DNA from 2 places in the Phascolarctobacterium sp. Marseille-Q4147 genome. Region 2 is predicted to be linked to the other one. Evidence: riboswitches for the same ligand, from Rfam matches in the RefSeq annotation. Region 2 holds a riboswitch; the other holds the start of a gene.
The links. A riboswitch is a leader RNA that binds a small molecule or an ion and turns the genes downstream of it on or off. The one in region 2 is predicted to bind glycine.

Region 1: linked by a shared signal. The riboswitch ahead of KAH19_RS01310 (sodium:alanine symporter family protein) and the one ahead of KAH19_RS08345 (low specificity L-threonine aldolase) in region 2 are both predicted to bind glycine.

What each region holds. Positions count from the first base shown of each region.
Region 1 covers NZ_CP072874.1:303,008-314,346, forward strand. The annotation lists gene KAH19_RS01310 (sodium:alanine symporter family protein) at 269-1,615, opposite strand; glycine riboswitch at 1,736-1,841, opposite strand; gene KAH19_RS01315 (MFS transporter) at 2,039-3,241, opposite strand; gene KAH19_RS01320 (glycosyltransferase family 39 protein) at 3,390-4,979, opposite strand; gene KAH19_RS01325 (cell wall metabolism sensor histidine kinase WalK) at 5,108-6,391, opposite strand; gene KAH19_RS01330 (response regulator transcription factor) at 6,381-7,046, opposite strand; gene KAH19_RS01335 (hypothetical protein) at 7,155-7,547, opposite strand; gene rpoC (DNA-directed RNA polymerase subunit beta') at 7,615-11,339, opposite strand, start outside.
Region 2 covers NZ_CP072874.1:1,789,390-1,800,728, reverse strand. The annotation lists gene KAH19_RS08380 (TonB-dependent receptor) at 1-1,440, opposite strand, end outside; gene KAH19_RS08375 (metallophosphoesterase) at 2,013-3,194, opposite strand; gene KAH19_RS08370 (RNA 2'-phosphotransferase) at 3,209-3,745, opposite strand; gene KAH19_RS08365 (hypothetical protein) at 3,758-3,949, opposite strand; gene KAH19_RS08360 (WYL domain-containing protein) at 4,053-4,535, opposite strand; gene KAH19_RS10990 (hypothetical protein) at 4,850-4,978, opposite strand; gene KAH19_RS08355 (hypothetical protein) at 5,126-5,332, opposite strand; gene KAH19_RS08350 (LysR family transcriptional regulator) at 5,329-6,303, opposite strand; glycine riboswitch at 6,543-6,632, shown strand; gene KAH19_RS08345 (low specificity L-threonine aldolase) at 6,701-7,741, shown strand; gene KAH19_RS08340 (dicarboxylate/amino acid:cation symporter) at 7,754-8,971, shown strand; gene KAH19_RS08335 (autotransporter outer membrane beta-barrel domain-containing protein) at 9,424-11,339, opposite strand, start outside.

The DNA.
Region 1 (11,339 bases), 900 kb from region 2:
GCTTTTTATAAGCACCTGAGAGTTTTGCTCCTTCGGTAGGCATTGCCTTCTCCTATGTACTTCATCCACTCATTATTTACTTATGTATCTGATTATAACACATATTAAACAAAATTCAAGAGCTTACAGCAATGTATACACGCATACATGCAAAACTGTAAACTAAAGTATGTTTATTGATTTTTTTATAACAAAACGGCGCTGTGGGAACTCTGGGGAGAGTCGCACAACGCCGCTTTGCTATATAAAGATGAAATACTAGGCTTACTTATTTATTCTTTTCTTCAGCCAGATGCTTCTGATAAGCCTTGGTTTCGGCAACAACTACGCCGGACAAAGCAATCAAAGCAATTAAGTTAGGAATAGCCATCAGGCCGTTAACGATATCCGCCAAAACCCAAATCTCTTCCAGCTTCAGGAAAGGACCGCAGGCAATCAGACAGATGAAAATAATGCGGTACGGCAGAATTGCCTTTACGCCCATCAGATATTCTACACAACGTTCACCGTAGTAGTTCCAGCCAAGGATAGTGGTGAAAGCAAAGAGTACCAGGCCAACCAACAGCAGAATGCTGCCAAATGCAGGGAACGCCATGGTGAAGGCAGATTCAGTCATTGCAGCACCGTTTAAAGGTCCGCACCATACACCACTGACAACTAAGGACAAGCCGGTCAGAGTACAAATGATGATAGTATCAATAAAAGTACCGGTCATAGAAACCAAGCCTTGCTCTGCAGCCCATTTGGTTTTAGCAGCAGCAGCTACGATAGGAGCAGAACCTAAGCCGGATTCGTTGGAGAATACCCCGCGGGCAACACCACTGCGCATTGCCAGCATAACGGTTGCACCAAGGAAACCGCCTTGAGCAGCAGTCGGAGTGAAAGCAGAATTCAGTACAGTTGCGATTGCAGCAGGAACCTGGTCTGCAAAAACAATCATGATACCGACAGTAGTCAGGAAGTACAGCAGAGCCATAGCAGGAACTACCTTTGCAGCAACAGTTGCGATGGATTTCAAACCGCCGATGGTTACAGCAGCAACAACAACAGTCAGAGCAATACCGGTGTAAACAACAGGAATACCTGCAGAAATCTGGGTAATTTCAACAATGGAGTTTACCTGAGCAAAGGTACCGATGCCAAAGTATGCGCACAGAACACCGAATACGGCAAACATAACAGCCAAAGGTTTGTATTTTTTACCCAAGCCATTTTCAATGTAGTACATCGGGCCACCGGAAATATTGCCGTTAGCATCTACGGTACGATATTTTACAGCCAGCAGACATTCGGAATATTTGGTTGCCATACCGAAGAAGGCTGCCATCCACATCCAGAACAATGCGCCCGGGCCACCGGCTTTAATTGCGGTTGCAACACCAACGATGTTACCGGTACCGACAGTTGCAGCCAGTGCGGTACACAATGCTTTAAAGCTGTTTACATCACCGCTGCCATCGTTCTTGGCACTGAAGATCAGGCCCAAAGCCTGAGGCAGCTTGAAAACCTGCAGCAGCTTCAAACGGAAGGTCAGCAGAATACCGGTACCAACCAAAAGTACCAGAAGCGGCGGTCCCCAGACAAACGCATCAATTTCATTCAAAATTTCCAACATGATTCAAACATCTCCCTTTAAATTCCCATTAATTATTTATAAGCAAATAAAAAACCGGAGTATACAAAAAATACTCCGGTAAAAGTCAATGACATATGATAGGCAATAGCGCCATCACATAAGCTTTGCTCTGTCCACTGGCCTGAGAGATAAGGACGTTTCTGAATTTCAGAAGACATCTTTGCACCTTCGGCGCCCATTTAAGGGACTCTCCAGAGTTGTGTCAGCATACGGTTCCTGCTTAAAATTAAGCACCTGAGAGTTTTGCTCCTTCGGTAGGCAGTGCCTTCTCCCATATACATCATCCACTCGTTATTTACTTATGTACGCTATTATAACACACTTTTTAAAGAACGCAAGTCTTTTTTCAATAATTTTTTATGTATACACGAATACATAAGCTACTGTAACGTTTGAAGCAAATTATTGGCAATTTTCACTTGCAAAGCTGCGCTCACTTAAAAGATAACAGGGTAAAGCAATAAGCTGTACAGCTACAGAAACAATTATGAAGGTATTCAATGAATAATCATAAACAGCTCCCAACAGCCAGCTGCCCAAAAACCACGCTAAGCCAAAGAAAAATTCGAACGCACCGTAGCTGCTGGCACGATGCTCCTTGCTCGTCATGGTGGCAACCGCTGCCTTCATAATTGATTCCTGAGCGCCCATGCCTACACCCCACAAAGCAATACCCAGCATAATCATAGCAGGCGAAGTCGCGCCAAAAGCAAACACAGCAAAGAACGCGGAAATCGCAGTAGAAATAACCAATGCCTTCGTGCGCATTTTGTCAAACAGCCAGCCAAAGAAAAGCGCTGCCACCGCATCCACAAGCATCGCACCGGAATAAAGCAACGGCAAAATACTGTCATCAAAAAGCTTATTTTTTGCCAAATGCATAGTCACCAGCGGAAAATCTACAAATCCGAAAGCAAAACAGATGATACCTGCAAGATACAAATAAAAGCTTTTCCTGCCTACAAAGCTATTCTTTTTGTTCTCCTTAGCTTCCGGCTCAAAGGCTTCCGGATTCGGGAAACGGCTTTTAGCAAACAGTAAAAAAGCAATTGTACAGACTGCCGGCAACGTCAGAAAAGCAAAGGCTGCATTATATACCTCGTATTCATCACCATTTTTATAAAGCATTATTACATAAAGCAGCAGAGGACCGATAAAAGCACCAAGCTGATCCAGGGCTTCCTGAATAGCAAAGCTTTTACCTACACCCTCCTGTGAAGCCGCAAAGGAAAGAATAGTATTCTTCGCAGGCTTTTTTATCGCCTTACCGATGCGCTCAACAACGAGCAGTACACAGGCGGCTATCCAGCCGTCACGATGCACAAGCGCCAATGCCGGCACCGCAAAAACGTCTACAGCATAGCCTAAAATCATAAAGCCCCAATAGTTGTGCGTTTTATCAACTAAGCGGCCAAAAAGATAACGCAGGCCATAGCCTAAAAGCTCGCCTATGCCGGAGATAAAACCGATGGTAGAAGCACTTGCTCCTAAAATTAATAAATACGCTCCCTTAATACTTGTCGCCGCTTCATGTGTCATATCGCTGAACAAGCTGACAACACCAAGCAGCACGATAAACGCCATAGCGGAATTTTTATTGTGCATGCTTCCCCCTCCAATTCAGTTATCATTTTCTTATTATAGCATAATATTTTAAGCTTAAATACACTTTAATTTATCAAAAAATTATCAAAAGCGCCTGCAACATCACGTCACAGGCACTTATCGGTTATATAGACAATAATAGCTCAGCTCACCCCTTTTTCATTCTCAGCACAATCCAACTTTTATCGGCATCAATAACCTGCCATTTTTTATTCTGTTGAGCAATAAATCTATCATAGCTTTTGGGCGTAACAACAACAAAACGATACGGATTCTGCTCCAGTGTTGCGTAAGGCATAACATTCTTGCTTGTCCAGGAAAAATCCTTGGGCACATAGCCCGCAACCTCACGCTCATGCATCAGCTTGACAATTTTACTGTTGCTGTAAAAAACAGCGGAAGTGGGATATGTTCCATACAGACCAACCTCCTGCACATTTTCCGCTGTCAGCATCTGTCCCAAATCCTTAGCACTGCGTTGTTCGCTAAACGGCACAGCAATGCCGAAAATCAATGCGATATAAAAAACTACCGACAGCACCGCAATACCATAAGCACGCTCTTCTGTCATTAAGCGCAATATATAATCCAGCATCACGCCGATAATCAGCGCCAGCGGCAGCAAGAACAGCAGCTCAGATGCTATAAGCTGATGACTTACCGCAAACCATGCTCCCACAAGCAGCAAACCAAAGCCTCCGCCGACAAATATCATATAACCGCCATCCACACAGTCCGTATATTTTGCCAGCATGCTTCCCAGCAAAAGGCTGACCGGAAAAAGCAGCGGATAGGTATAGGTGATATATTTTGTTGCCATACATTGAAAGAAAACGAAAACAACAAGTGCCCACAGCAGCAAAAATTTTTGCTGTTCTTCTAGGCTGCGCTGTCCCTGCCGCCACCATTTATAAGCAGCCCATGGAACAAGTCCGCTCCACGGAAACAGCGCCAGCAGATTTACCAGCGTATAATAATAAAATACATCGTCACGCGGATGTTCCGATACCGTTGCGCGCAGGAAGTTGTGTGTGCCGAAGAAGGTATTGAGGAAATCACTGCCGTGCAGACTGTACATTACAGCATACCAAGGCACAGCAACCGCCGCACAAAGCAATGTGCCGCTTACAAGATGCATGCGCTTCAGTACGTGCCAATCACGCTGCCACAACAGGAATAACGTAATAATCAATCCCGGCAGCAGCACGCCAATCGGACCCTTAGTCAAAACCGCAAAGCCTGCTGCAGCATACATAATGTACCAATAGCGCGCCCTGCCGTCACGATAGCCAAGATAGAAAAACAGCAATGTCGCACTGAAGAAAAAGAACAATACAGCATCTGTAATCACCGACTTGCTGATCAGAAAAAATTCTACACTGCTCAGCAGTACCAATGCACTGATGAAACCGCTGCGCACATTTTCCAGCTTGCTGCCGCCCCACGCCAATAATGCCACGCTGCCTAAACCGAACAACGCCGGGAAGAAGCGCGAGGCAAATTCCGTAAAGCCAAACATTTTATAAGCCAGCGCCGTCAGCCAATAAAAGAAAATCGGCTTATCATACCAGTAATGACCGTAAATCTGCGGTGACAGCCAATTGCCGCTCAGTACCATTTCCTTCGCCGTCAAGGCATAATTAGATTCTACGCTGTCTGTAATCAGCAGGCTGCCATTACCCGCAAAAAGCAATGCTGCGGCAGCTGCAAAAAGCAGCAGCCAATATTTTCGTGGCATAAAAAATCCCCCTTCAGCAGCAGAGCTTCTATACTCCGCTTTTCATTAAGCACAGTATAAACACCTTCACTTAATGATTACTGAAAGGGGTATTCATCTTAAATTCAGCTTATAAGAAAGCCTAATAATTACTTTGCAGCCGTCGGCAACTTCACATACATGATAGTTCCCCGCGGCTTGTTGTCGAGAACCTTGATGCTGCCGCCATGCTGCCGCACAATAGCCAACGCCAGCGACAAGCCTAAGCCCAGACCACCCTGACTGCGGCTGCGAGCCTTGTCCACACGAAAGAAGCGGTCAAAAATCTTCTGCTTATCTTCGTCACTGATGCCACAGCCCTCATCACGTACCTCCAGTACCAGATGCGTTTTCACCTTGGCTGCACGCAGAGTAATTTGCGTCTGCTCCGGTGAATACTTCATAGCATTATCCAGCAAAATAATCAGCAGGCGCGATAAAGCCATTTCATCCCCCAGCATTATCAGATTATCCTGAATGGCCTGCTCCAGCTGCAGCCTTTTTTCCGCTGCCAAAAGCGTCATCTGCGCTGCAACCTTTTTACACATTGCCGTCATATCCACCTGCGCAGTATACACCGGCAGAAAATCCTCGTCACTGCGTGCCAGTGTCATAAGATTTTCCGTCAGACGGCTAAGTCTTTCAGATTCGCTTTGCAGCATTGCTACCGACTCTTTAGCGAAATCACTCAGCCTGCTGTCCTCATCCTCCTGCAGTCCCTGTACAGCCAGCTTCATAACGGCAAGCGGTGTGCGCATCTCATGCGAAGCGTCTGCCGTGAACTGCTGCTGCTTGGTATACATATTGCTTAGCGGACGTATATTGCTGCCGGCAAGCCAATAGCCGAAATAGCAGGCGGCAAAATACAGCACCAGGGCAATACACAAAAGCAAAAACAATGTTTTATAAGCAGCATGGTAATAAAACTCCATATTCTTGAACATATAAAGCCTGCCAACCTGCTTATCACCATCAATAACAGGAGCAACCGCAGCCAAATAACGATAACGCTCACCGTTTGCTCCATGCATCCGCAAAAGACGCGCTGTATTCAGCTCTTTCGGCCAATCATCTTTATGACTCATCAGCTCCTGCCCTGCCTCACCTGTTCCAAGCTGGTTTAAAATTACCTTCGAGCCATCTGCATTCACAAAGTATGCAAGCATTTTCCCGCTGCGGATAGCTGCTTCGGAGCAGGGAGCCTCCTCCGATTCTACCCATTCTTCGCCCTCATGGTAAATTTGCGTTACAAGATTTTCCTTTTCGTGCGCCAATATTTCCCACCAGATAAAGGTATAGGCAGCAGCCACAATAACCAAAATCAACGCGCCGAAGATTGCCGCATATAAGCAGGTCATGCGTCGGCGCAGCTTTTCAAAAGGCTTATTCCACATAATAGCCCACGCCCCGCATCGTTTTAATTAACTCTTCTCCGTTCAGCTCCATAATCTTTTTACGCAGCAGACGGATATGCACGTCAAGATTATTGTCCGTCACATTGCTGTCAATGCCCCAGATACGGTCCTGCAGCACCGCACGCGGCATAACCTGCCCGCGGTTACGCAAAAGCAGCTCCAGCAGCTTAAATTCACGCGGGCGCAGCTCCACACGGCGTTCACCGTATGCCAGGCAATAGGTAGAGCTTTCCAAAGTATAAACACCGTAACACAGCTTTTCCGCGCTGTACTGTCCCTGGCGGCGGCACAGAGCGTTCAGACGTGCCACCAGCTCCTCTAGCTCAAAAGGCTTTACCAGATAGTCGTCCGCACCGCTGTTTAATCCCTCTACCTTATCCGCCAATGTATCCTTTGCCGTCAGCAGCAATATTTTCCCCTGATAATCTTCTTCACGCAGGCGCTTGCACAGGTCAAGGCCACTTAAAAGCGGCATCATCCAGTCCAATACCAGCACATCATAGCCGTCGGCATACACAGCATCGTAGGCAGCCTCGCCATCCTGTACCCAGTTCACAGTTATATTTTGTTTTTTCAGCAGCATGCTTAAAAGCTTGCCTAAATTTATATCATCCTCAGCTAATAAAATCTTCATTGCTTCCGCCTCCGTTACTGCTATTGTATCATAATGCAGTATAGGCATGTAAAATTAATTTTAACTGAAAAAATCGCTGCCAAAGCTTTGCCTTCAGCAGCGATTGTCTTACATGATATATCTGTTCAATGACGGAACAATTTCCGCATAGGTGCCTTTTTTATTTGCCAGCATTATATTAATGGCCCATACAGTCTGTCCGCAGTCATCCTCCGTGCGTGTAGCCTGCAGCTTACGGCTGGTACCGGTAAAGCATACGATATCTTCCAGCTCCAGCAAAAGCGCCATATCCTCACGTCTGTAGCCTTCAAGGCAGCGGTCGGAAAACATTACTGTCAACATCAGCATATCATCCATACGCCAGCATTCCAGGCTATAGGCACGGCCATCGCTCAGCTTGCCGTTATAATAGCCGACATCCTGCACGCCGTCCTCATCCGGCTCATAGGGAGAAGGAACATAATCAACGCGGCAGGGAACAGGGAATTTTTTTATCAGCATAAAATAGTTCTCCTTAAAGAGCAAAGCGCCTCAGAGCTTGAGGCTTTGAGGCGCGCTTGCTTATACGTTATTCCTTATCGGGAGTTTCTTCTGCTGCGGTTTCAGCAGTTGCAACTTCGGGCATCGGAACATTATATTTAACTTTGATATCACGATAACGGCTCATACCGGTACCTGCCGGAATCAGCTTACCGATGATAACGTTTTCTTTCAGGCCCAGCAGCGGGTCAACCTTACCCTTGATAGCGGCATCGGTGAGTACGCGGGTGGTTTCCTGGAAGGAAGCAGCGGACAGGAAGGAGTCGGTAGCCAAAGAAGCTTTGGTGATACCCAGCAGGATAGCACGGCCTTCTGCAGGAGTCTTGCCTGCTTCCAGCATCTCGGTATTCTGCTCTTCAAATTCTGCCACATCAACGTCTTCACCCGGCAGCATTGTGGTGTCACCGGATTCCTCGATGCGGATTTTGCGCATCATCTGGCGAACCATAACCTCGATGTGCTTACTGTTGATATCTACGCCCTGAGACTTATAAACGCCTACTACCTGAGATACCAGATAGTTCTGGGTAGCCTTCACGCCGCTGATACGCAGTACGTCATGCGGGTTAAGAGAACCTTCGGTCAGACGGTCGCCCTTAGCGATTTCCTCACCCTCAACAACAGACAGCTTAGCGCCATAAGGAATCTGGTATTCCTGGTTTTCGCCATCCAGTGCCATTACGGTTACCTTGCGGCTGTTGCCTTCCTGGGTAATGTGTACGTGACCTGCAACCTCGGACAGAATGCCGGGATGTTTCGGTTTACGTGCTTCGAACAGCTCCTCGACACGAGGCAGACCTTGGGTAATATCGTCTGCACCTGCAACGCCGCCGGTATGGAACGTACGCATGGTCAGCTGAGTACCAGGTTCGCCGATGGACTGTGCGGCAATAGTGCCGACTGCCTCACCAACATCAACGTTCTTGCCGGTTGCCAGGTTGCGGCCATAGCATTTGCGGCAAACGCCGAATTTAGCCTTACAGGTAAGTACGCTGCGGATTTTAACCTTTTCACGCAGCTGGCAGATACGTTCTGCCATAGGCTCGGTAACATATTCATTGATATGATAAAGAATTTCACCGTTTTCATCCAGAATATCCTCAGCCAGGTTACGGCCAATAATACGGTCATGCAGGGTTTCAATGATGGTTTTCTCTTTTTTGCCTTCGGTAATTGCCTCAACCTCAATGCCGGCAATTTCGTTATTGCGGATACGCAGCTCCTTAACGGTACCGTCAGCCAGAACAGCGTTAATAATGTCTTCGGTCATAGTTTCGCCGGTATGTGCCAGCACCTCGCCTGCACCGTTAACAATATCTGCTGCTATCTCTTTGCCGTTGAAGTTATGCATCATTGCTTCCTTCAGCACATTATGAGCAAAGGTATCGCTGATGTTGATGCGGACATTTTCGATATCCTCACCATTCATATCTTCGTCGGAATAGAGATTAATTTCTTCAACACCTGCATCGTTGAGCTTAGCAAAAAGCTCTTCGGTGATGTTGGTATCTGCTTCAGCAATCAGGTTACCTTCTTCATCAAGTACGCCGGAAGCCAGGGTACGGCCCATAACCTTTTCGCGGATTTTGTTCTGGCTTGCACCAAGAACAGCCTTGCTCAGACGGCTGCGTTCCTTAACCAGGTTCATACCAACGATATCGCAATCATCCTCACGAACAATTACATCCTGTGCAACGTCAACCAGACGACGAGTCAGGTAACCGGAGTCAGCGGTACGCAGTGCGGTATCGGCCAAGCCTTTACGAGCACCATGAGAAGAAATGAAGTATTCCAAAATGGTCAGGCCTTCACGGAAGTTAGATTTGATAGGACGGTCAATGATACGACCGGAAGGATCGGCCATCAAACCACGCATACCGGCCAGCTGACGAATCTGCTGTTTGTTACCGCGGGCACCGGAGTCAGCCATCATGGAAACAGGATTGAACTTGTTCATGGTGGATTTCATCAGCTTATCGGTAACCTTATCGGTTGCTTCGTTCCACAGGTCAATTACCTTACGATAACGTTCGTCATCGCTCATCAAACCACGGCGGAAGAGGCGCTCAACCTTATCAACCTCATGCTCTGTTGCTTCCAGAATAACTTCTTTTTCAGCAGGAATCTGAATATCGGAGGTTGCGATAGAAATACCGGATTTACAAGCATTATCGTAACCCATTTTCTTAACAATATCCAGAATCTCGGCAGTACGCAGGTTGCCGTACAGCTTGTGAGCCTTAGCAACGAGTCTGCCCAATTCTTTCTTGTCAATCAGCTTGCCGAGATGCCAACGTTCAACTTCAACAGTTGTTTCCACAACATTACCGGAAGCATCCAGGCGCTTCTCAACAACCTGATCTTTTTCTTTATGATAGTAACGCATTTCCAAAGGCAGCTCGCCATTGAAAATAGTATTACCTACAGTTGTAACTACCAGGGACATACCGGTTTCACCGACAGCTGCACCCTTTTCCTCATCATAGATTTCGCTGTTGGGAATATAAACCTCGATAGGTACCTGCAGATCTACCGCATGGTGGAAGTAAGCCAGCTGAGCTTCGTCCACGCTGCTGTAGCGGGTTCCTTCACCCTTAACGTTCGGGTCATCCTTGCTGGTCTTTTCAATAGTCAGATAGTAGGAGCCCAAAACCATATCCTGGGTAGGAACAGCAACAGGCTTGCCGTCTTTCGGTGCCAGGATGTTGTTTACAGACATCATCAGCATACGTGCTTCAGCCTGAGCCTCAACAGAAAGCGGCAGATGGACAGCCATCTGGTCACCGTCAAAGTCGGCGTTATAAGCGGTACATACCAGAGGATGCAGCTTAATAGCACGGCCTTCGGACAGGATAGGCTCGAAAGCCTGAATGCCCAGTCTGTGCAGAGTCGGTGCACGGTTCAGCAGTACAGGATGTTCTTTGATTACCTCTTCCAGAACGTCCCATACAGCGTTGGTAGCACGCTCTACCATGCGCTTAGCACTCTTAATGTTAGTTGCTTCACCGCTGTTTACCAAACGCTTCATAACGAAGGGTTTGAACAGCTCCAGAGCCATTTCCTTCGGCAGGCCGCACTGATGCATTTTCAGCTCAGGACCTACAACGATTACGGAACGGCCGGAATAGTCAACACGTTTACCTAACAGGTTCTGACGGAAACGGCCTTGTTTACCCTTGAGCATGTCGGACAAGGATTTCAGAGGACGGTTGCCGGGGCCTGTAACCGGACGGCCGCGACGGCCGTTATCAATCAAAGCATCTACTGCTTCCTGCAGCATACGTTTTTCATTGCGGACAATGATATCGGGCGCATGCAGCTCCAGCAGACGTTTCAGACGGTTGTTACGGTTAATAACACGGCGATACAGATCATTCAGGTCGGAGGTTGCGAAACGACCGCCATCCAGCTGTACCATAGGACGCAGTTCAGGCGGAATAACCGGAACTACATCCATAATCATCCATTCAGGACGATTGCCGGATTTCAGGAACGCTTCAGCTACTTCCAGACGGCGGATGGCACGTACACGGCGCTGACCGCTCAGCTCCTTCATTTCATGGCGCAGCTGCTCGGTCAAAGCTTCCAGATCAATAGCTTCCAGCAGCTCTTTAATAGCCTGTGCGCCCATACCTACACGGATGCCTGCTTCAGGATATTTATCACGTTTTTCCATGTACTCAGGCTCGGTCAGCAGCTGGCCTTTAACCAGGTCAGTGCCTTCACCGGGGTCAAGTACGATGAAGCTTGCAA
Region 2 (11,339 bases):
AGCTTTACCCCATGACAAATATACACTGCTGTCAGCTTCCGGTTTATACATAACGCTTAAGCTCGGACTCCAATTATCATAAGTAGACTCGTCATAATTAATGGCTTCAGTTTTATTAGGTAACAGAATTCTTCCGTCTGTAGACCATTTATCATAGCGTAAGCCTGCTGTAGCTGTCCATCTGTCAGAAAATTTATGCTCATCCATAACATAAGCAGAGAAAGATTTATTTTTTCCGCTAGCCATAGAATCCACTGCTATCTTACTGTCACTGTTAAACTTATCTGCCAGCTTATAGACAGTAGCATCCATCTTATCTTTTCTGTAGTTTAAGCCAAATACTGCATTGTTATTAGCAGAAATTACTTGATTTTTTTGTAAATCAAAAGAAAATCTGGTATTTGGTTTAGATGAATCAGTTGCTTTAGAAATACTTGTATCATGCTGCTTGTATTGATCACTATAACCTACTACAGCTTTCCAGCCATTTTCGCTATCATTATAGGTCATGTTATATTTATTAGACGCTTTTTCACCTGGAGTAGAAAAATATGTTCCTGCCTTCTTTATAATATCATCACCAAAATAACTTGTGGGCGCAGAATAAGAATACTCATATTCATTTTTAGTAAAATCTAAAGCTAAAGATTTAGATTCATCGAAATGGTATTTGAACCCAACTCCAACAGTGTTTTCATCCCATTGCCTTTTACCCTTATTACCGATTATCCATCTCTTCGCTCCGGTGTTAGTAGTAGTAGTTTCAGCTCCAAAAACAGCTTTAGAGCTCAAAACCGGATCGGTAATATAACCGTCTGTTTTTTTCTTTTCATAGTTAACATTAAAATCTAATTTATCACTGGCTTTTCCGGCAACATATAAGCTATGATTTTGAGTATTATTAGATCCATATGACAATTTTAAATTGACGGATGTTTTATCCACATCTTTAGTGATAATATTAATTACACCGGCAAGTGCGTTACCACCATAAAGAACAGATGCAGGTCCACGAAGTACTTCTACCCTTTTTACCATATCTACAGGAATAGCAGACCATGTTACGGAACCATTATAGGAATCGTTAACTTGAACACCATCAACTAATACAGCTACTGAATTCGCTGCGTTTACGCCTCTCATAACTGTCTGAGAAGGAGTAGAACCAATTCCGCTTAAACGACCTACATACACTCCAGGAATCTTGACAAATGCCTCATCTAAATTATTGATATGCATCTTATTTAAATCTTTATCAGTGATAACACTGACACTGGCAGCAGTATCTAATAATTTCTTTTCACTGCGTGTAGCCGACACTACCATTTCATCTAAAACAACATTTTCATCGAGTACATCATTATTCTGTGCAAAAGCATTCATAGAACTGCCTAAAACAAATAACATCATTAATGTACTACTAACTCGCTTAGTACTCATACTACAGCCCCTTTCTGATATCAAATACTACTTTTCTATTCGTAGCAATACTAACGATATATTATATCGTTGACAGTATTATAAACCAAATAGCAGCATGGCAGTCAACTGTTTTTTATCTACTGCAATTACAGTCTTAATAGGCTTTATAATAAATTCAGTTTCAATAACTATTGTTCTTATTAATCAAAATAAATTTTATTTTGATATGTACTATAAAAGGCGCATACTAAAACCAACTACTTACTATGTACTTTGGCGTAATTACTATAAATCAGATACTCATTCACTCTGCTATAGAAATATAAATACGGAAGCGTATAGTACATAAGCCATTGTCTATGTAATGCATTTGCTTAAACGTTACTTTAGAAAATTTGCGCAATCAAAAAGACCTGATAAAATTAGCTATCAACTAATATTATTAGGTCCTTTTTTATATTACTCTATATTAAAGCCAAAAAAATCTGCCACACAATTTTCCGGGTGATACATAGCTTCAATAACACGCAAGCCTTCGTGATGCCAAAAATCTGATTTTCCAGGCTCGCTTCAATTTCAGCTTTTGATATTCATAGCAGCTTGCTCGAAGCAATCATCTTCGTCACAAAGCCATCCTCGCTAAGCTCCAGCGCCCGCAGCTGACCGCCCATTTCCACCGCTCCGTCCAGATTAAAGCAATGCTCGTTAACCTCCGCCGGCACACCCTCATAATTGCGGTGTCCGTGAACCTGATACTCGTTTGCAGCTGCGTGCTTAGCAAAAGACATATCAACGTCCAACGCATCCTCATACACGCCGGTACCGTAAATCAGCTCCGCTGTTGCCACCAAGGATAAATTCTCCGGCATCCGCGCCAAACCGCCATGACTTACCAAAACCTTTTTCCCCTGATATGTATAGCAGAAGCACTGCGATAATTTCCTGTAAAAATTATATACAGCCTTCCTGCTCAGGCCTGCTTGCGCCAGCTCCGGTGCCGTCTGCATGCGGAACTCCTTCGAAGCAATGCCATCCGGCAAGCCGTAATCCCGCAAGTTAGCCTCATGGTTGCCCTCCAGCAGTGTAACGTTATCTAACGCTGCAAGCTGCAGCAGTAATTGCAGAACCTCGGCATTCTCGCTGCCCCTGTCGATATAATCGCCAAGGAAAATATAGTAGTTCTGCGGATTGATTGCCTCAAGATATTCCTTCAGCGGCTTATAACAGCCATGAATATCACCGATATGAATTACCTTTTTATAGGCAGATAAATCGCGTGGCTTGTACCAGATTTGCGCCAGTTCTTGCGGTTTGATTACGGTAATACCGGACGGAACCTTATTATCCGCCAGCTGAGCATACATTCTTTCAATAACATTTTCCGGAACCTGTTTGTATTCCTCACGCAACAGGTTCCTTTTCTTTGCTTCCTCTATGGTAATATCAGTAAAATCAACCACATAAATGCGATATTTATACTCATTGGCGAGCTTTTTATACGCAGTCATATCTCTGCCACGGATATTGGTGGCATCCACGACCGTAAAGCAGCCTCGCTTCATGCGCTCCTCCAGTGTCTGCAGCAAAAACGGCCACATCTGCTTGTCAAAATGCGGGCTGATGCACCATCTGCCTGCTTTGTTCAGCATCGGCGAAGCATATAACAGGCGTAACCCATCTGCGCTCAATGTATAAGGCTCCAGCCCCTGCTCTTTTATAAACGTACTCTTGCCGGAGCCCGGCACACCACGCATCAATAATAAAATTCTCATATCAATCACCTTACTTAATCCCGTAAAAACTTCTTGGGCACGCTTTCCGTAAGCCACACACCGTTGGCTGAAAGGTAAAACTTGTAGCCCGCTCTTGCCATCTCGCCTGCCAACACTGTGTAGATAAACGGCTCTCCATGTCTTTTGCCTACATTATGCGCTGTTTCCGTATTTGAGGATAAATGCACATACAGCCTTTGCTTCGCCCTAAGACCTTGCCTGTTGATACTCGCAACATATTTAACGCCAGTCCCGTGATATAAAAGCTCCGGCGGCACAGCCTCCCGAAGCTCCACATCAACCTTCATGGAATGCCACTGATTCGCTCTGATTCTCTTCTTATCCTCGCTGAATGCGAAACGCTGCTTATCATCTTCAGCAACAATATGCTCCAGCATAAGCATATTAAATGCTTCTATCCGGTTAAAGGCAACCAGCAGCGCCTCCACCTGCGCCCAACCATGCACATCCAGCTCAATGTCGACTGCTTCCGGTTTATGACGCAGCACCAGCGCCAAAAATCTGCTCCATTCATTCAAACTCTTACTCATAAACTCTCCGCCTCACGCAAAAGAAAAACTCCCGAAACTATAGCCATAGTCTCCGGAGTTCTGCTTCTTCTTACGATTATATACTTTTGCCGAAGCCTTGACCTTAGTAATCGGCTTCACATTTCCCCAGTTGCCTCGTTTGGAGGCGTTGACTATCTTTTGCTGTTTTTTCGACATTTTCTCATAGCTTACAAATCTTTCCATATGCTTATTCCTCCATTATCTGTTCTGTTTTATAAAAATTGCTTGTTGTTATGTTAATCTTGACACAGCAGCAAGGTATAATCATGGAAAAAAACATGCGCACTTAAAATTCTGCGCTGCATTGCATTTGCTCCCTCAGCTTTTTCCTGATAAGCTCCTTAAACGCTTCCGGCTCACGCACCTTAACCGTCGGCCCAAAGCTCAGCACACGGAAAAGCATTTCAGTTTCATCGCCCTTGTCATATTGCACTGTCAGAGTAAATTTTTCCCCCGGCTGCAAAATGTCCAGCAGGAAAAAATGCAGCATGATATCATTCGCCGTAAAGCTTTTGGCTTTTAATGCTTTATAAAAAGGATTATGCCGGATTTTTCTGCTGTCTACAGAAATAAAGCAGTTCTTACCGCCGACATTCTGGCGGAAATACATATACTCACCCAGCCAGCTTTCGATGCGTCTGCGTTCGTTGTCATAGCTGCGTGCGCTTTTATCCGCAAAATCGGCTCTGCTCTTAAAGCCAAAGACATAAAAATCACGCATCAGCTGCCGTATATTATCAAAGTTTTTTATTAACTCATTAAAAGCCATGAGCAGCACCCTCCTTCCGCAGCAATTCCGCTAAACAGTATTCCCAAAAATACGCTGACAATTCAGTGTTACTTTTTCACTTAAGCACTGATTTATCCTTAGTATATCACACGTCAACGACAGATTTTGTCTATGTCAAATAAGTGAATACACTCTAAAAAAAAGTAAATAAGTTTTTTCTGCGTTACAAGCAACAAGAAAAGCGCAGCTATCAACATACTTTATGCATGTATAACAGCTACGCTTTTTTTGCCATTGATAAAAACTTACTCACTTGCGAGCTTAAAGTTTATGTGCGGATTTTGCCGAAAGCCTCAGCCCTCATCCTTGATATTTTCTATTTCGTCCTGCACATCATTACGCCGCTCTTCCAAATCGTCGTAGCTTTCACCGTTAGCCTGTCTTTCCGCTATTTCATCCTCGATAAAAGTTTTTTCTATCATATTTTTTAATCCGCTAACATTAGTTTTATTTACAAGCTTTAAATCACATGATATAATTTAATTGTTGGAAGAGTGTCGATTGGCATCAACCGTTGATGCTCGTACTCCGGAGTGATGCAGCGGATGTCCGAACTGTCATCCTTATAACTAAATACGATAAACAAGATTTGAACCCTTAGGCATAAGTGCGGCATTGTAAGTCGCATCACTTGGGCCTGTTGGTTCAATCTTTTTTATATAAAAACAAATCTGGCTGCAGATAATATAAATCCCTGACTTTACATAAGGTAAGGCCAGGGACTTTTTGTTAGAATGATTGCCTGTCGACGAGGAAAGATATACTGTTATATTCATGTTAAGCTCTCCTCACTATAATTAGCATTCCAATAAGAATTACAGCTATCTATAAATGCTCTTATTTCTTTTTTATTTTCACTTTCTTTCCTGTAATACACATTAACATTATATACTGTTGCCGGATCATTTACTTTATAGAATACCAGCTTATCTGATGGCTCCATATATTGTATCATAGCCTCTCGCATAAAAATAATCCCCTGACCGGAATTCGCAACGAAATACATTAACAGAAAATCCTCCATATATGAAACAACTTTAGGATTAATGCCGCTATTGCGGAATATTTTGCGAGCCCTACGATACATTTCTTTAGTTTTTACATGTAAAATAAAAGGATAATCAGCAAAATAACTGATGGAAACGCTGCTATACTTATCACTGTTTGCAGCTCCGGCAACTACATCCTGATAACTTAAAGCGTATTTTTTTATGTAACTATTAATCGCATAGCTTTTAGGTACGGCAATAATTACCTTTTCCTTTAATAAAGGTACACTAGAACAGCCTTTAACGCGCCTCTGATGAGTCGTAATGGCAAAATCGTAAATGCCTTTCTGTATTCCTGGAAGCGCTTCCTCAGTACGCTTCTCAATGAGCTCTATCTCTATGTCACGTGAAAGCTGTGATTTAAATTTCTCAACAAAATTCGCAAGAAAATGCGTAAACAAAAAAGCATAGCTTGCTATTGTTATTTTTCTAACACCATTCTGCTCTTTACAATTTAAGTCGTAAAGCATTTTTTCTTCAATATCTTTTATCTTCTTAGCTGCATTAACATATATAGTTCCTGCATTTGTAAGCTGCAGAGGCTTGTATTGCCTATCAAAAAGTTCAACACCCAGTCGTTTTTCTTCTTTTTTTACTATTGCACTTAAGGCAGGCTGGCTGATAAATAAATTTTCTGCTGCCTTGGATACGCTTTTGAATTTTGCAATAGCCAAAATATATTCCATAACTCTTTCCATAATTGCCTCGCCAATACCATGAATAATAAATACACAAATAATTACAACTTAATTTCTACTTCTGCTATACCATCGAAAAACACTGTTAACAAGCTATTTCCGGCAAAAATAATATAGCTTTTTTTGTATATTAAAACATAGTTTTTAGTATTGGTCAAGTCACTGATTATAAGATATATTATATATAGTGATTGATATGCAGTGCAAAGCACCATTTCTCAATATTTCAGTAGAAAGCTTTGCACAACTCTGGAGAGTCCCTTATGGGCGCCGAAGGTGGAAAAGAAGTAATTCTTGAGTCTCTCAGGCCAAAGGACAGAGCATTATAGCTATTACCAGACTATAACCTCTAGAGTAAAAACTAGAGGTTTTTATATTTTTTAAGGAGAGTGAATACATGATTGATTTAAGAAGTGATACCCTTACAATGCCTGACCGAGCAATGCTAGAAGCAATTTTAACAGCTCCGCTCGGAGATGATGGACGTACTGACAAAAATAATCGTGGTGAAGATAAGACTATCAATGAATTAGAGGATCTGGTAGCGGCAACTACTGGTAAAGAAGCAGCCTTGCTTTGTCCTACCGGAACTTTCGCTAATACTGTAGGTGCTCTCTTATGGGCCAAAGCTGGCGAAAAAGTACTGGTACACGAACAGCAGCATATGTTGTTAACCGAAAAGTTCCTTTTCTCCGATCAGTTTTGTCGTATGGAGCCCATAAAATATCCATTTAATGCTAATAACACTCCTGATATTGATGCCATTGATAACCTTTTGAAGGAAAGCGGAGCAAAACTAATCTGCATAGAAAACACTCATAATTTTTCAGGCGGTTATGTAATTCCCGTAGAGGAGATGGCAAAGCTCCGTGCTGTGGCAGATAAATATGGAGCCAAAATTCATATGGATGGAGCAAGACTTTTCCATGCTACTGCATCCCTAGGCGTAAACGCAAAAGAAATCTGCCAATACGTAGACTCTGTAATGGTTTGCATTTCTAAAGGTATCGGCGCTCCTGTTGGTGCTCTTATGTGCTCTACTAAAGCCAAAGTTGATGAAGGTAGAGAAATTCGTAAGATTTTGGGTGGCGGATGGCGCCAAGGCGGTGTTTTTGCTGCACCCGGTATTTATGCCTTCAAGCATAACATCAGCCGCATGATTGAGGATATTGAGAATGCACGTTTAACAGCCTCTTTATTACAAGGCAAATTACAGCATATTTCCTTGCAAAAAGAAGTGCAATCCAACATTCTGGTTTTGGATTTGGCAGGAGCTTCAGTATCGCCCTCAAGATTCTGCGAAATGGCAAAAGAAAAGGGCCTTTTAATCAAAACAGTGCTCAAAACCTGCGTGCGTTTAGTATATTACAAAGGTATTACGGCAGAAGATGCCAAAGCTGCTGCAAATATTATTTTGGAGCTTGATAAAAGCTTATAAGGAGGACGCATCATGACTATTGGTGGAAAGAAAATTAGTTTGACGACTCAGATTTTTGTTGCCATGATTATCGGCTCCTTAGCCGGACTTATTTGTGGTGATATAATGAAGCAAGTAGCCTTCATCGGTACCATCTGGCTTAACTGCGTAAAGATGATTGTAGTTCCAATGGTATTTTTTACTATCATCACCGGTATCACTTCTCAGAAGAATTTAAGTTCTTTAGGAAGAATTGCTGGTCACATTATAGCTTACTATGTGCTGACAACACTTGTAGCAACTGTCATTGGTCTTACAGTCACGGAAATTATCCGTCCCGGCGAAATTGCTAACTTTACCGGTCTTGCATCGAAAAAAGTTGCTGCAGCCACTAGCATAACTATGGCAAAATTCTTTACTGATATGTTTACTACTAACATTTTCGTTACCTTCACTAAAGGCAACATTCTTCAAACCCTTATTGTTGCAGTATTCTTCGGTATTGCTATCATGAAAGTTGCAAATGAAGAAAACAAAGAAATGTTAAAAAAAGGCTTTGCAGCTGTAAGTGATATGGTATTCTCCCTTATCACCATGGTTATGAAGGCTTCTCCTATCGGTATTTTCTTCCTTATGGCTGATTCCTTTGCTAAATATGGTGCAAGTCTATTTACAAGCATGGCATATTTAGCGGGTACCTATTATCTTGCGTGCATCATTCACGTTATTTTGGTTTACGGCGGTATTCTCTGGATTTCTAACGGTATTAATCCCTTCCGCTTCATCAAAGATTCCATGGAGCTTTGGATTTATACCTTAACAACCTGTTCCAGCGTAGCTTCCATTCCTGTAAACATTAAAGTTGCTAAGGAAAAATTCGGTGTTCCGGAACGTATTTCCAGCTTCACTATCCCATTAGGCTCCCAGATGAACTATGATGGCAGCGTTATCCTTTATGGCTGCGTAATCGTCTTCATTTCTCAGGTCGTAGGACATTCGCTTGATATTCCTACAATGCTGAAAATCGTAGGTATGTCTGCTATCCTCTCTACCGGTGGCGGCGGTATTCCTGGCAGCGGTATCGTAAAACTGTTTATCATGGTTGAGGCCTTTGGCTTACCTACTGAAATCGTTGGTATTATTGCAGCATTCTATCATATCTTTGATATGGGTACTACTACCAACAACTGCCTTGGTGACCTTGCAGGCACCATCTTCGTATCCCGCATGGAAGATAAAAAAGCTGCGTGACGTAACAATAATGTTATGAAGCCAAAACAAAATTAACTCCATAAACTAAAATACAGCTAACTTAATAAGCAAAGGTATCTCAAGCAGAAGCTAGTTGATATTTAACGGTGAAGTGCACTAACCGTTAAACTTATATACTAAACTTCTGCTAGGATGTCTGAAGAAATTTGCGCAAAACTATTGACAGTACCATTTAATCCTCTGCAAATCTAAATACTAAGTACAGAAACTGGTTGCATATAAGCTATAAAAGATTTATACATCATCAAAAAAAGCCAAGCAATACAACACAACGTGTCGCAGTGCTTGGCTTATTATCTGGCTATATTCATGCTAACAGCTTAATTAATTTCCATAATCAAAAAGGCCGCTTTGCAGCGACCTTTTTCGACTTTCTAAAGCAGGCAGGGATTCCCCCTTCCTTGCTTTTTACATATTATACAGATGAGAAATCAGAACGTAAATCTCAAGCCTGCGTCCACACGCCATTTCTCTTCAACGTCACCGCCGAAGCTGCGTTCAAAGTCTGCATAAATCAGGCTGTTTTTGCTCAGCTTAGCTGTACCGCCGATTTGTGCTTCGTACCAGGTATCGCCAAAATCAATACTGGTTCTGCCTTCAGGCTCGTTCACTGCACGGAAGGTAGTGTCAAAGTCACCGCTGAATTCATGTGCTGCTGCCAGTTTTACAAAGTAGCTTGCATTATCCAGCTTCTGCCCCAGACGGAAGCCTACGCGGCCTACCAACGTATTGAACGCATCCTGCTCTACCTGCATATCCTTCTTCACGCCAACGCTGTCCAGATAATCACTGTGCGCATTGTAATCCTTGCCGTTGATGCGTCCCAAGGTCAGCTCTACGCTCGGATCAAAATAGAAACCGTTGTCATTTTCGAAACGCTTGCCATATTCTGCGCTGATGCTGGTACCCCAGGTCTTGTAATCGCCGCTCAGCTTGTGACCGCTGTCATTGAATACCTCGTAGTCATTATCCAGCTTGCTGTACTTAGCGATGATGTCAACATACTGTCCGTCTTCACTCTTCCAGGTACCGTAGATGCCTGCGCTGTAAGCGGAAAGGTCACCGCGGCCGTTGCCATAGGTTGCATCACCATCGTTGTAGGATACTGCTGCACCGACTGTCCAGCCGTTGCCTGCATCTGCATCATAGCCTAACTGATATGCATTATATTTCAGGTTGAAATCAGTATTCTGGCTGTCCATCTCGTACTTGCCGCCGTAGTATTTTGCCCACAGACCTCTTTCACCTTCAGACAGACGCAGGTCGCCCATGCGTTTCATCAGGTCATTGTTTTCTGCACGCCACAGCATTGCGGTGGAAGCCATAGCAGATTTTGCACCCTTCATCATAGCAGTTTCCTTGCTGCCGTACATGATAGGTACATATACATCCGGAGTATGAATGCTGCCTGCAATCAGGCTGCCTTCGCCGTTCTCTTTGTTGAAGTCCAGGTCTGCCAGACGGATTGCCACGGAACCTGCTGTCAGGCCTTCGGCAATACCAACCTTGCCATCCAGATTAATTTCCGGTGTCGGATTATCCTCAGTAGCAACTGCTTCGTTATAAACCAGCTTTCTTCCCAGAGCGGAAAGTGTATTGACTACCTTATCCTGGTCGCTGGTATCAATACCGCTGCGGTCGGTATAGAGTGTAATGCCTGCATTCTTGCCGTCAGTCTTAGTTGCCTTATCAATAACAATATTACCCAAAGCATCAAAGCTTGCGTTGCCGTCTTCACCATTTTCATGTGCCAGATATGCGTTTACATAACCGGACAGATTTTTGATATTGATGTCCTTGGCTTCATTTTGATAAATATTACCGGCTGTTTCCGCAGTATTGCCACCATAGAGGCTGCTAATTACACTCTCGTGAGAAGTAGTATATTCCGGACCCGACCACGGATGGAACAGCAATCCCTTGTTATCCCAAACAGCTCCGTTGGACAACCAAAGGTTGTTATTAAATTTAGTATTTTCATCTCTCGGTCCGTAAAAATGACCATGCAGATAAGAATCAGGTGTAGTCAGGCCAATATTAATAGTACCGCCCTCACCATAGAAATCAGTGGAAGTGCGTACATCACCGGTAATCTGCACATAATTATTACCTGCACCGGTTACGTTACCATTCTCATCCTCAAGAACATTAACATTAACCATGGTGTTTTCTCCGGATGTCCAGATAGATTCATGCTTATCCGCAAAAATACGACCACCGCCAACACTGACCTTGCTATATCCCTGGCGAGCAAAAATAGCTGCAGATTTTTCGGTTTCGATATCTACAAGTCCCTTGATATCAATAGTATTGGAGTTTTCCTTAGTCGCATCGTTAAACATGCTTG